3 regions of the Desulfosediminicola sp. genome follow, and region 3 is predicted to be linked to each of the others. Evidence: riboswitches for the same ligand, from Rfam matches in the RefSeq annotation. Region 3 holds a riboswitch; each other region holds the start of a gene.
What was found. Region 3 has a riboswitch for cobalamin ahead of trpD (anthranilate phosphoribosyltransferase). Riboswitches for the same ligand answer to the same signal wherever they lie in the genome.
Positions count from the first base shown of each region.

Region 1 (4,216 bases), on a different contig from region 3:
AGCAGCGAGATCGAGGTCATGGATAGCTCCAACTACAGTTATCGAGTCATGGTCTACTCTTTCCCGAAGTGCCTGCATAATATCTATGGAATGCCGGACATCGAGGCTTGCTGTGGGTTCATCAAGTACAAGGACTTCGGTGTTCTGGGCAAGCGCCCGTGCCACCAGTACTCTTTGCCTTTCGCCACCTGAAAGCCTGGTTACCATTCGGTTACGGAGTTGGTAAATGTCAAGTGTCTTAATGGCTTCCATAACCAGGTCGATATCTTTTTGCGAAGGTGTGCCGAACCTGTCAATAAACGGGTGTCGGCCCATCATTACCACTTCAAAGACGGAGTATTCAAAATGAAGCGCCACGTTCTGGGGTACAAATGAAAGTACTTTAGCAAGATCAAGTTTTGGCAGGCGGTGGACTACAGTTCCACGCAGCTGCACCTTGCCTCGGGTTGGCTGTCGGCTGCCGTTTAACAGGTTGATGAGTGTAGTTTTTCCGCTGCCGTTGGGACCGATAAGCCCATACATTTTCCCCTTTTTTAACTGAAAATTAAGCCGTGAAAGGCAGGGGTGATTGCGGTATTGGTAATAGCAATCGGATACCTGGTAGACGATGGAACTGTTTTCAGGCATATCCCCTCCCAAGCTGGCGTTTTCTGAAGATGTAACAGAAGAAGGGGCCACCGATAAGCGCAGTCAAGACGCCGATTGGTATTTCGTGGGGAAGAATTGCGCGGGTAACGGTGTCCGCGACCAGCAGCAGGATGGAACCGGCAAGAAATGACGCAGGTAAAAGAATCCTGTTATCAGGCCCTGTTATCATTCGAAGCATATGGGGAACAATGAGGCCGACAAAGCCGATGACACCAGATACAGCGACACAGATCGCGGTAATAAGAGAAGCACTTATCAGGAGTTGCCTGCGGATTTTGGCACTATCCACTCCGAGAGTGTCAGCGGTGGTGGTGCCGAGCGCCATAATATTGAGATCCCTGGCATAGTAGCAACAAAAGAGCAGACATGGAGCTAGAATCAGTAAAAGAAGTCCTGCATCGTGCCATGATTTACCGATAAATGAGCCCATCAACCAGAAAATGATAACACCCACCTCTTCGTCAGCCATGTATTTTATAAAACCGATTCCCGCTGAGAGTATTGCTGCTACAATAACGCCCGAAAGGATAAGGGTATTTGAGGAAAGTTGCGGATCGTCCGAAGAAAGATAAAACACCGCTCCAAGTGTTGTAACAGCTCCAATAAATGCAAAAAAGGGAACGAAATATGAGACAGGCAGGGATATGCCGATAATCGATAGTATAAAGGCTGTAGAAGCACCAAATGCCGCACCGGATGAAATGCCGAGAGTATACGGGTCGGCCAGAGGGTTAAGCAGTATTGCCTGAAATATACCTCCGGCAAGGGCGAGGCCTCCTCCGACAAGGGCCGCAACGAGTATGCGCGGCAACCGTACATCCATGATGATGACAGAGTTGGTGGTATTTACAGCTGCATCACTGAGCCCTGGTTGATCGAAAAGCGTCTGCCAGAGTGTTGTGATAACATCGGCTGCAGATATGTTGATATAGCCCATACCGGTTGCAGTGATAATTACAGCAACGAGTACAGTTATCAGTGAGCCAAAAAGTAGTTTTGCCTTGCCGCGCATTACTCTCCTTAAAATAAAAAGCAAAATCCGGACAGCAAACAAAATTTCGGGGAACCGGGGGAATGCTCATTTAAGCTATTAACACACCAGCATATACTGAAGAAAGTGCAGGCAGTAGTATTCGGCAAGTGCGAAAAAAACAAAAAAAAATCCCGAATCACTCTAACAGTGATCCGGGATAGCCCTGGTTATCCGAAATCGATGTGCTGGAAAAATCTGTCCGCGATTTACTCCAGCATATTTTCAGGCAGGTCTTCTGACTCCCGGATCATCCTCTCCCCAGGCCTTCCCATCCTGTAATGGACAGTGGCATAGTTCCGGGGGTTGTCACCGGTTACAGCGGCGGGCCCGTCTTCGATTTTCACGAAGTTCCCTTTTCAGCTCAAAGGCGTATGCATTTCCTTATTATGAGCACCTGAATGTATAGTTATTCGTTACCCAGATAGAAAGGGGATGTCAAGTGTCAAAAAGGGAGGATTGATTATAAATTCTGAGTATATTGAAGTTTTTCAGCTATACATGATTTTTTGTTTGACGTTTTGTCCGATGATTGAACACCATCAGTGATGGGGATAATTCGCAATTGTATAGTGCCAGGGAGGTATATCATGGATAAGACCGATCTGTCACACGACGTAGACGGCAAAACTGGGGTTGGCGGAAGTAACGTCAAAGTTTGCAGGCTTGGAAGACGCTATGAGAGATAGTCCGTGTCGAACTTCGGCTGGGAGTGGCACGAGATGAAACTTCTTGCAGAGTAAGGTCAGGCCCAGTAGTACGCATAACATCAATTCAACCTGGTCGGAAGAATTGAAAAAGCCGGGGCAACGTGTTGAGCTGTCCCGGCTTTTTTCTTTTTATAAGGTCAGGTAGTAGTAGATGAGGCCTACCATGATAAGACTGATCACCCGAAAAGACTGGCTGCATACGATAAGTTGTGCGGCTACCCTGGGTTTAAAGATACCGGCATAATACGGGAATTGATGGCGAAATGCCCTCAGGGGTGACGACAGGATATTGCCTACCAGTAAGGCGAGTATGATTTCTCTTTGAGATAATGCTCCTTGCTGCAGCAACGCTCCGGCAGCGGCCAGACCGGCGGTCAGTTCAGCTGCAAGGTGCAGGGTGATGATCCCCATAGCCTGCGGGGAAAGCCACGGAATCCAAGCGAGGTACCCGGCTGCAAGCTCTTCGAGTTCACGAAAATATCCGATGCGATGTACTATAAATATAATGATATAGATCGGTACCGTGAACTTGATGATTTTGCGGATACGTCGCTTAAAGCGTTTCCAGCTTTTTTGCCACGCCCCCTGCCAGTCAATGCCCTTATTCTCAGTTGTTTCGTGTGGAGAGGCCGATATGTCAGGCTTCGGCAGAATGAGCCGGCTGATAACCACAATTAAACCTGTGCGAAGTACCGCTGCGCCTAATGTGATGCTTATATAAATGAAAGCGGCACCGTGGATAAGTGGAACGGTGATGAAAAATATGGTCGGCAAATGAACAAAGTAGGTCGGCAGGCTGTTGAACAGGTTGGCGAGAATCAGTTCTTTTCTGGAAAGCTGTTTTTTGTCATATGCTTCGGCAAGCAGGGTGTTTGCTGCAACACCTGAAAATATTGCCATTGAAAATGAAGCTCCTGCAGTATTCGACATGTTGCCAAGCCGGACAAGAGGTCTGGCGAGTGAGGCTATCCATCGGGTCCAATTAAGGGCTTCGATCAAATTGGCGACGATGAGACCTATGGAAATGAAAATAAGAAGTCGAATCAGGGGCCAGCAGAGCTGACCCCACAGCATGACAAAGAATTCCGGTGTTATCTCCATATGGATGATCCGTAACTAAAAAAAAAATAAATAGCCGAGTTACCGAAGAACAGTCTGGTTATTCAGTACCTTGACAACACAGTGTGTTCTATTCGGGTAGTTGTAACATTGAGTCGGCATAAATGCCATTGGGATCATTCATGATCAGGAGATCTCTGACCTGATGCTGCATCTTTCGATAGATGTTTACCAGAGAAGACGACGCAAAAAAGTCAGGAAAAACAGAAATAGTCGCATTGGTCAGCTGTTTGATGAGTTTGTCACGAACAGATATCTCTCTTTTAATGTAAACTGTCGAATAATCGTCCAAACCGGCAAGCTCTGCCGCAGCGACGACAGCGTCTGAGAGGCCGCCAAGCTCGTCGACCAGATCGATTTCCTTTGCCTTCATGCCTGAAAAAACACGCCCTTCGGCAATGAGTTCCATTCGATCCTGCTCAATTCCACGGCCATTCTCCACAATAGAGAGAAACCTTTCATAGCCGTTTTCAACAGTAAGCTGGATTGATCGCCTGAGGTTCTCCGGCAGCGGCTGGGTTACGTTCAGACCAGCTGAGAGGCTGGTGGTGCCGACGCCGTCACTGTATACACCAATTTCGGCAAGAGTATCTTCGAAGGTCGGTATGGCGCCGAAAATACCGATTGAGCCGGTGAGAGTTGTGGGAGAAGCCCAGATCTGATCAGCATCAGCAGAAATCCAGTATGCGCCGGAAGCGGCGAGGGCACC
Region 1 covers NZ_JBLXGE010000004.1:298,463-302,678, forward strand. The annotation lists gene ACN5NT_RS08955 (ABC transporter ATP-binding protein) at 1-627, opposite strand, end outside; gene ACN5NT_RS08960 (FecCD family ABC transporter permease) at 620-1,660, opposite strand; cobalamin riboswitch at 1,889-2,094, opposite strand; gene ACN5NT_RS08965 (hypothetical protein) at 2,518-3,489, opposite strand; gene sppA (signal peptide peptidase SppA) at 3,578-4,216, opposite strand, start outside.
Region 1: linked by a shared signal. The riboswitch ahead of ACN5NT_RS08960 (FecCD family ABC transporter permease) and the one ahead of trpD (anthranilate phosphoribosyltransferase) in region 3 are both predicted to bind cobalamin.

Region 2 (4,216 bases), on a different contig from region 3:
AAACGTGAGACGAGGAGGGCAATAATAGTCAGGGCTATCCCTGTCAGTAAAAAACTCAGAACAACTTTTACTTTGGCCTTTTCCAGCTGCTCAAGACCGGAGACGAAAAACAGCCCCGGCAATTGACTGATCGACATCGCAACATGGTCACCATCATCGAGATAATGTGCCCCGATGAAGTTCTCTGCCCCCTGCATCGACTGAACTGTGAAGTCAGTGACCTCGCCATTCAGGGCATCCCAGACCACACCGTCTCTCACCATGACCAATTGCTGGCTCTTCAGATTCTGGATGATATTTTTAAGAAAACTATCTCGTTGCAGATGATACACCGCTGCCGCAGCACCAATTTTTTTCCCCTGTCGCATCACCGGAAGATGATAGCTTATGAGCACCTCGCCCTTTTCCAGAATATCTACAATACCGAAGCTGCCGGGAGGTTTAGTAAAAACTTTTTTAAAGGGTACAGCACAGTAGTTTTCCTCAAAGGCCCTGTAGGTATTGCCGTCATTGTCCTGAACAACAAAATGAAGATCATTATCATATGAGTAGACTTCACGCAGATACTCATCCAGCTGTTTGGTGGCTCCAAGCATCAGGGTTACGCGCACAGTATTATCAAGCGACAGAGCTTTTAAACGGGTCTTGACCCTGTTGAGGCGATTATCGACAGCCAGCCCTGCCTTGCCTGACTCTGCAGCAACCCGGTCTTCGAACTCTCTGGTGAGACTTTTTGCAAAGCTGAAATACAGAATCCCGTAGACAGCAATAATAGAGACGATTACCAGACCGATAATTGTCAATGTGACCAGGGTTGAGGCTTTTCTGGAGCCCAATCCAGAGGCTTGCAATTCTCGTATCACTTTCTGAATACCTCGTCCGCCGCCAGCAGGATATCTGAAGGAATTTCCAAACCAAGTGATTCAGCCCGTTGAAGGTTGAAGACCAGCGCCACTCTTGGTGCATCTTCGATGGGCAGCGTACCGGCTTCCGCGCCGCTCAGAATTCTCGCAACTTTCTCCCCCGCAAGCTGGCCCATGGCAAAAAAATCGACGGTCGCACCACCATACAGTCCCTGCTTGATGAAGGCATAATTCAAGCCTATGGCAGGCTTTGTAGAATGGGATATATAATAACTGATAATTTCCTCTGCAGTATAGGTCTCTCCGGAACTATCGTGGAGTAACAGTGTGCCCAGGTATATGGCGCCAATCTCCGGGTCATCGTTTGCCTGGGCAATAATTTCCTGAAACTCTTCCCAGGAATGAACTTTTGTTCTGGCCACCTTGTCGACCACATTTGACACCGACTGTTGCCCAGGCAAGGACAACTCAAGATCAACCTGCCGGGAAATAGCCTTACCTGTCGGCGAAAGGTCCTCCAACACCAGAATCTTGTTATATTCATGCATGATCGACATCACTCGCACCGCTTCAAAGAAATGAAGCTTTTCATACACACCGGTAATCCTGCCACCGGGGTTTTCGCGGCTACTCATAAAGGTATATTGGGAGTTATATTCTTCCGGCTGAGCGTTCATCCCGCTGAAGACAAAGGTCTGGTTTTTCATCCCAGATGAAAGAGCAATGGTTTTAAACGCGTTATCATCAAGGGTAAGGACAACATCAGGCTGATATTGCTCTATTTCCTGAATAGCCAGTATTGCCTGCTGTTGAATAAGAGCGGGGCTATTATTGGTGCGCTTGGTATCCATATAATAGGTGCGCACAGCCAGATTCTCATCAACAATCCAGCCTGATCTGGCCAGGCCTGCTATCGCACCGTCATGCTGGGGCTGACCGCAGAGGTGCCCTGCTTCATAACTGTGAACGATGAAGAGTTTCTTTATCGCCGGAGAAGATGCTGAGAGTTGAGCGCTCCCCTCGTGCGGCAAAAGAAGTACCAGCACCCAGAGGGAACACACCAAACTTTTATTTGCAACTTTTCTTAATTCTGACAACACTTTACGTTCATGCACAGATACCATAACGCTCTACTCATTTAAATAAAAGAGAAGCCTACCTACACGAAACCATTGCCACATCAGACTGATGTCGCTGTTTTTATAGACGAACAGAAGCTGAATGTAAACTACTCCCCAGCAGGCAACAACAGAAAAATAGTCCCTTTCCCCTTATCGTCACCAGCTGACGACACTCTACCAATCAACTGAAAACACAACTTTTTCTAAAAAAAATGACATTACCGTTTTCCAATATCCCAACTGAGTCTATACAAAAGATGTCGTAAACTTCTGAATAGTTCAATTAATCCTTTAACATATCAGGCAATGAACCGGCTTGACTATTTTTTGTATATACACTATTTCTGCAAGGCGAATTGGCCTTTTTCCTGATTCATAAATATTGGAATCAAGGGCTTAGCAACAAACACAACAAATGCTTGCTGGTGATCTTTAAATGATCCGGGTATCTGATCAACCATTGATCGATTCCCGCAGGGAATCCGGTGTAATTCCGGAACGGACCCGCCGCTGTGAGTGAGGACGAACACCGCATATACCACTGTACTGTAATTTCAGGTTGAAATCGGATAAACGGTACGGGAAGGTGCGGTAAGTAGGGTGATCCACGAGTCAGAATATCTGCCAACCAAGCCTATTGTTCTCGGAGAGATGGTAAATCCCCGGGCTGACACTTGTCGGTTCGGGGATTTTTCTATCTCCCTCCGGCACCAGATTGGCAACAGCATCGCGGCGTCTGATAACAGTATTGAGCGTCGCCCTCGGTTGCCGGGAGGGAGTATGAGCAGCTATTCGATATTTCTGGTTCTTTTTGGAGCCTACATTTTTTTCCTCATCGCCACGGGTTACTACTTTAACCGGAGGCAAAAAACCGTGAGGGATTTTCTATTGGCCGGCAAGAGCGCCGGAACGTTCTCCATTGGTTTTTCCGCAGCCGCATCCTGGCTGACCGCCGGAGCCATGCTGGCGGTTATCGGCTTTTTTATCCTTCTTGGCATGGGCTCTGTCTGGGGATTTGTGGCCCCAAATATTATCGCACTCCTGATTATCGCTCTTCTGGTCAAAAAGATCAGATCAATCCCAGCCATGACCCAGCCCGAACTGCTGGAAATCCGCTATGGTTCATTTATCCGCACTCCTGTGGCTATGATCATCATCGTGGTAATGATCCTCTTTGCCGTGGCCGACATCAAGGGCTTTGCCATGGTGCTGCAAATCTTTTATGGCATATCCAACCTGCAGGCTGCATTGATAGTAGGATTATCCGTCGCGGTCTATGTTACTCTGGGTGGCCTGTCTGCGGTCATTGCCTCCGATACTGTGCAATTTCTCTGCCTGTCATTCTTCGTGCTGATTTTCTCGGTCCTGGTCATGGGCAATGGCGCTGAAACCAGCAGCCAGGCGATATCTACCATGGTTACAACCACAGGTGCGGACTGGTGGAACCCACTCTCAATCGGTTTGCCTATGGTACTCATCTTTAGCGTTGCCATCATCCCCGGCTGGATAACTGAACAAGACCCCTGGCAGAAAGTATGGGCAGCAAGAGACTCCCGGTCAGCACGCAACGGCATGCTCTTCGGCTCTTTATTGGTCACTCTTGTTTTCGGAGGCTGTGCCTTCATAGCTCTGGGCCTGAGAAACATCTATCCTGATATTGCCGCGGCCGGCTTTCCCATGGGAATGGCCCAGGCAGAGCCTGCTCTTTTGCATTTCATCGTCAGTCAGAACTATTCAGATATTATCGTGGCCCTCTGCGCTGTAGCGCTTGCTGCTGCTGCCATGTCCTGCGCCGACACTTTTGCTGCGTCTGGTGCCTCATGCGTGGCCCGTGATATATATCAACGACTCTTCCATCCCGCAGCATCGATGAGTGAAATGATGCTGGTCAACAGGCTGAGTGTGCTCCTTATCATCGCCTGCGCCACCATTGGCTCTTTTCTGATTGACTCGATTATCGACGCCATCCATATCGCCACCTTCATAGCCAGTGCCTCGTATTTTTTCGCGTTGATGGGAGGTATGTACTGGAAAGGAGGAACCGCAGCAGGAGCGGGGGCTTCCATGTGTACCGGCTTTTTAAGTCAGTGCGCTTTTGTAGCCTATGATCTGTTCAACACCCTGCCCGGCGCGCCACCCGCACTTGAGGCTGTGCATCCAATCCTGATGGGACATGGCGTTATAGTCGCCATGGCTGTCAGTGGGCTCGTTTATTTTAGCGTATCTCTCGTT
Region 2 covers NZ_JBLXGE010000014.1:101,623-105,838, forward strand. The annotation lists gene ACN5NT_RS19970 (ATP-binding protein) at 1-863, opposite strand, end outside; gene ACN5NT_RS19975 (ABC transporter substrate-binding protein) at 860-1,987, opposite strand; cobalamin riboswitch at 2,411-2,628, shown strand; gene ACN5NT_RS19980 (sodium:solute symporter family protein) at 2,765-4,216, shown strand, end outside.
Region 2: linked by a shared signal. The riboswitch ahead of ACN5NT_RS19980 (sodium:solute symporter family protein) and the one ahead of trpD (anthranilate phosphoribosyltransferase) in region 3 are both predicted to bind cobalamin.

Region 3 (4,216 bases):
AGGAGGTTTGTGTCCAACTCCTCATTTTTCTTGAGGCCGGAGAAAAAACCAAGTTTGCCGCCTTTTTTCAACTTGGTGATGCAAAGTGCGCAGGCGATCGGGCTGTCACAACAGTTGATGGCCAGATCAAAATCGCTATCCACGGTATCTTTCACCACGGCAATTTGGTGGGTGGAGGTGAATGGTGTCGTTTTCGCTATCTTCTCTTCACTTTGTTCGATAACAGTAACCATGCAACCCCGGACCTGGCAGGCCAGGGCGGTGAGGAGTCCTACGGTTCCACCGCCATAAATAATGACACGTTCCCGGCCTGAGATGTTGAGCGTTGCCAGGCAATGGAGAACACAGGCGATGGGTTCGGTAAAGACCAACAGTCTGGGATCTTGTATGCCTTCTGCCGGTATGAGTGAACGGTTGGGAACATCAAGCCAACTGCTGAACCCCCCGTCAGAGTGAAACCCGATGATTTTCATCTCTTCACAGAGGTTATCTCGTCCGTTGAGGCAATAGCTGCATTTCCAACAGGCCTGGCCCGGCCAGATGGTAAACAACTCACCGCTGCTTTCATTGATCGCCGCCACTTCATGACCGAGTACTCTCGGCAGTTTCAGATCGCGATGACCACTTTTCCACATCTTGGCATCTGTGCGACAGATGGCGCAATAGAGCACCTTGAGCCGGATGTGGCCCTCAGTCGGTTGGTCAAGCTGCTTGGGGTTGACGCTTGTCGAGGAAAGCTGTTGTATCGCGGTGAGTTGAATTCGCTGTTGCATGTCAGGGAGTGTATTCGGTTTCGGTAATGGTTAGCTGCATAATCCTGGCATCCGGATAACCATTTTCATGTAGCTGTTTCAGGTTCTCTACAACCAGCTGATACTGCTCAGGGGGATAGACACTGGCTTTGCTCATCTTGCAGATTTCAATGTTCTCCTGCCTGAAGCGGAAGTAGCGGTCGGCTTCTTTAAGGACCAATAGCTTCATCAGTTGAGAACCTCGCTTTTCAGTTTCTCAAGACGGGAAAGGCTGGCCTCCCGGTCACTGCTTTGGGCTCGTACCCACTCATGCAAAAGCTGAAGAGCCTTGCCGCTGGTAAGGATGGCATCGGCCATTTTGACACCCTCTTTCATGGTGGTACAGAGGCCACGCAGGTGGAAAATACAGGCGCTGTTTAAGAGGATTGCGTCGCGTTTCGCCCCGTTTATCTGACCGGCAAGCAGCGCGAGCATCTGTTTTGCTGCTTCCTGACGATCTGTCTCGGGAGCAAGTTCTTCAGGCTGATGTTGTATCAGGCCACAATCCTCTGGGGTGAAACTGAATTCTGTGAGCGTACCTCCATGCAGACGGACTCCGTAGGTAGTGCCGCAGACGGACGCCTCGTCCATCCCCTTATCACTTCCCTCAATTGAGCCGTACATGACCATTGCGTCAAGATAGCCGATGGAGTCCATCACCCTGGCGACAGGCATCAGTAATTCACGGGAGTAGACACCGCGCACTCCATATCTGGGCAGGGCGGGATTAGCCAGGGAGGCTGCGATATTTAATGGTGAACCGAAGCGAATCTGTGAGAGTATTCTCCCCAATGCCAGGGGGTGAACCTGCGGGCTCATACCGTTAAACAGGCCAAGCCCTGTGGTCTCGATGGAGTTAGCGACAATATCGACACTGCATTCGACATCGACCCCGAGACTTTCAGCAATGTCCACTGTTCCGCAGGTGGAGGAAATGGCCCGGGCGCCGTGACGGGCAACCTTTACGCCACCGGCAGCGGCGATAATTGAGGCGGCAGTGGAGATATTGAAAGTCTTAAAACTGTCCATGCCGGTACCGCAATTGTCAACGACCTCGTCAGCACAACGCAGGTGAGTTTTAGTGGTGTCGAGGTCGTAAATCGCTCGCCATCCACCGGCAACCTCGGGAGCGGATTCACCTTTGGAGGTGAGGGCTGCGAGAAAGGCGCCCTGCTGCATCTCGGTTACCTCGTTGTTGAGTACCATGCAGAAGGCTTCATAGGATTGAGCTTCGCTCAGGTCGGTCTTGTTAATAAGCTGACTGATGAGTCCCCCGAATTTCTGGTTGTTATCAATGTCCATGAGATTTTGTCCGGCTGAAGGTTGTAAAAAAATACTGACCGAGGTGTGATGCAGCCCGGGACAGCTCTGCAGTATCAGCCTGGCAGGGATGAGAGGAGGGACCTCATAGCGGATTCTGGCAAAGCAGGTGGGTCCTCTCTCTGTATCTCCTGCAAGCCCTGCCGCTGCATTAAAAAAAAAATGCCTCGGCGGGATCTGTCAGGCAATACAGAGAACTCCAGTGGAACTCTGAAGGCGACATGAACATATCGCCTGCGGGCAGGCTTTCTGACTTACGGATTAACCTGTTGCGGCCACCTTCCCAGAGCATAAGCTCCAGTGATCAGCCGAATAGTTCAGGGCATGGACATTGACCGGTAACTGGTGAAAAAAACGGTTCGTTGCCCAGCCGCAGCAGACTCCGCTTACAGCAATGACTGGCTTGTGCCGGATTTGCACCGGCTTTCCTATTATCCCCGGTGCCTGACTGGTAATCAGGCCCGGACGCACCCGCTAGCTTTCTATATACCTGTGCCTGGCAGTGCTGGCAACAAGATATCTTTTGGGGATTGTTGCAAAAGAGCATCTCCGTGCGCTATGGTGCGTTTTTTAAAGCAAGGGGCAGGGGAATTTTTTTACAGGAGGGTTGACGATGTCTCTGGATGACTACTCAGATGAGTTTATCATAATGGCGTACAGCTATGATCGTTATGGTGTGATGGAAGCGCCTGACGGTTTCGGCACCAGGACCGGGGATTGTGGTGATACTGTAGAATTTTATCTTTTGGTGGAGAACGAGCGTGTCGAGGGGCTCACTTTTCAAATAAACGGCTGTCTGAATACATTTGCCTGCGCCAATACTATCAGCTATCTGGCAGAGGGGTGCCAGTTAAGTGAATGCTGGGAGATTACGCCGGAAAAAATTATTGAGTACCTGAAAACACTTCCAGCTGACCATCATCATTGTGCAGAACTGGCTGTCGGCGCCTTTTATCACAGCTTGAATGATTATACCGGTAAAAGACGGCAATAAGGGTCGCGGCAGGAGCGATAGAAATACGGCAGCCAGTCCTCTCAGATGGGAATGTGTTCTTTTTTTTAATGGTGACGAATGACTTCAGTTAGCGAACGACCATTACCGGGATGTCGCAGCGGGATAGTACCCGATGGGTGACACTGCCCAGAAAAAGACCCTCAATGTCACTCAGTCCCCTTGAGCCCATGACTATCAGATCACATCCTTCGTTATTGGCAATTTTGCAAATCTCATCACCGGGGTGAAAGGCAGAGCTGATGACTTCGTTATAGGTAATTCTGTGATCGTTGAGGTAGTTGCGATACGGTTTGAGAACGGTATCCGCCTCTTCCTTCTGGGCGTTAATAGCTTCTTCGCGTGGTTTACCGGTGATAATGGCAGGAATAAGCCCGGTAATGTACACCAGCACGATTTCGGCCTCCATTGCCGTGGCTAGGGCGATGGCATGCTCTTTGGCAGTTCGGGATGTTTTGGAACCATCGACGGGGAGCAGGATCTTGGTGAATTTTTTCATTGCGGGGCCTCCTTGGTGATAGGACCGTTGCGGTACGGTTGCTGCCTGAAGTGGGGAGCCGGTCGTGCAAACAGCTGGAACCGGATGCAGATCGTGAGCAGCATCATGAACTGTGCTCATTCTTTTCTTTTATTGTATTGGAGGGGGGGAGAGGATGTCAAACCCCAGAAGGGGCTGCAGCCGGGAGGAAAGAATGTGCAATAATCGGCAGGTACAAAATATTCTGTTTTGTACCTGCCGATTATCTGACCCTGGTTAGAAGTTCTTGCCAGGGTGGGCAAATCGTGTGGTGCTTCAATTAGTTTTTGAAGCTGTGGATGGGGGCCGGAATACGGCCGCCCCAACCGATGAATCGGGAAGACTTACCGGTATTGCGCAACTCCATGATCGGGCTGGCTCCAAACAGGCCGCCGAAGCTGACATGATCACCAGCTTCCATGCCGGGGACAGGGATGAGGCGGGCTGCGGTGGTCTTGTTGTTGATCATGCCGAGTGCCATTTCATCGGCGATAATGGCGGAGATGGTGTCGGCATCAGTTGACCCGGGAATGGGCACCATATCAAGACCAACAGAGCAGACGCAGGTCATGGCCT
Region 3 covers NZ_JBLXGE010000002.1:171,052-175,267, reverse strand. The annotation lists gene cobT (nicotinate-nucleotide--dimethylbenzimidazole phosphoribosyltransferase) at 1-773, opposite strand, end outside; gene ACN5NT_RS03680 (hypothetical protein) at 775-981, opposite strand; gene trpD (anthranilate phosphoribosyltransferase) at 981-2,093, opposite strand; cobalamin riboswitch at 2,333-2,601, opposite strand; gene ACN5NT_RS03670 (iron-sulfur cluster assembly scaffold protein) at 2,725-3,105, shown strand; gene ACN5NT_RS03665 (universal stress protein) at 3,194-3,622, opposite strand; gene ACN5NT_RS03660 (PFL family protein) at 3,921-4,216, opposite strand, start outside.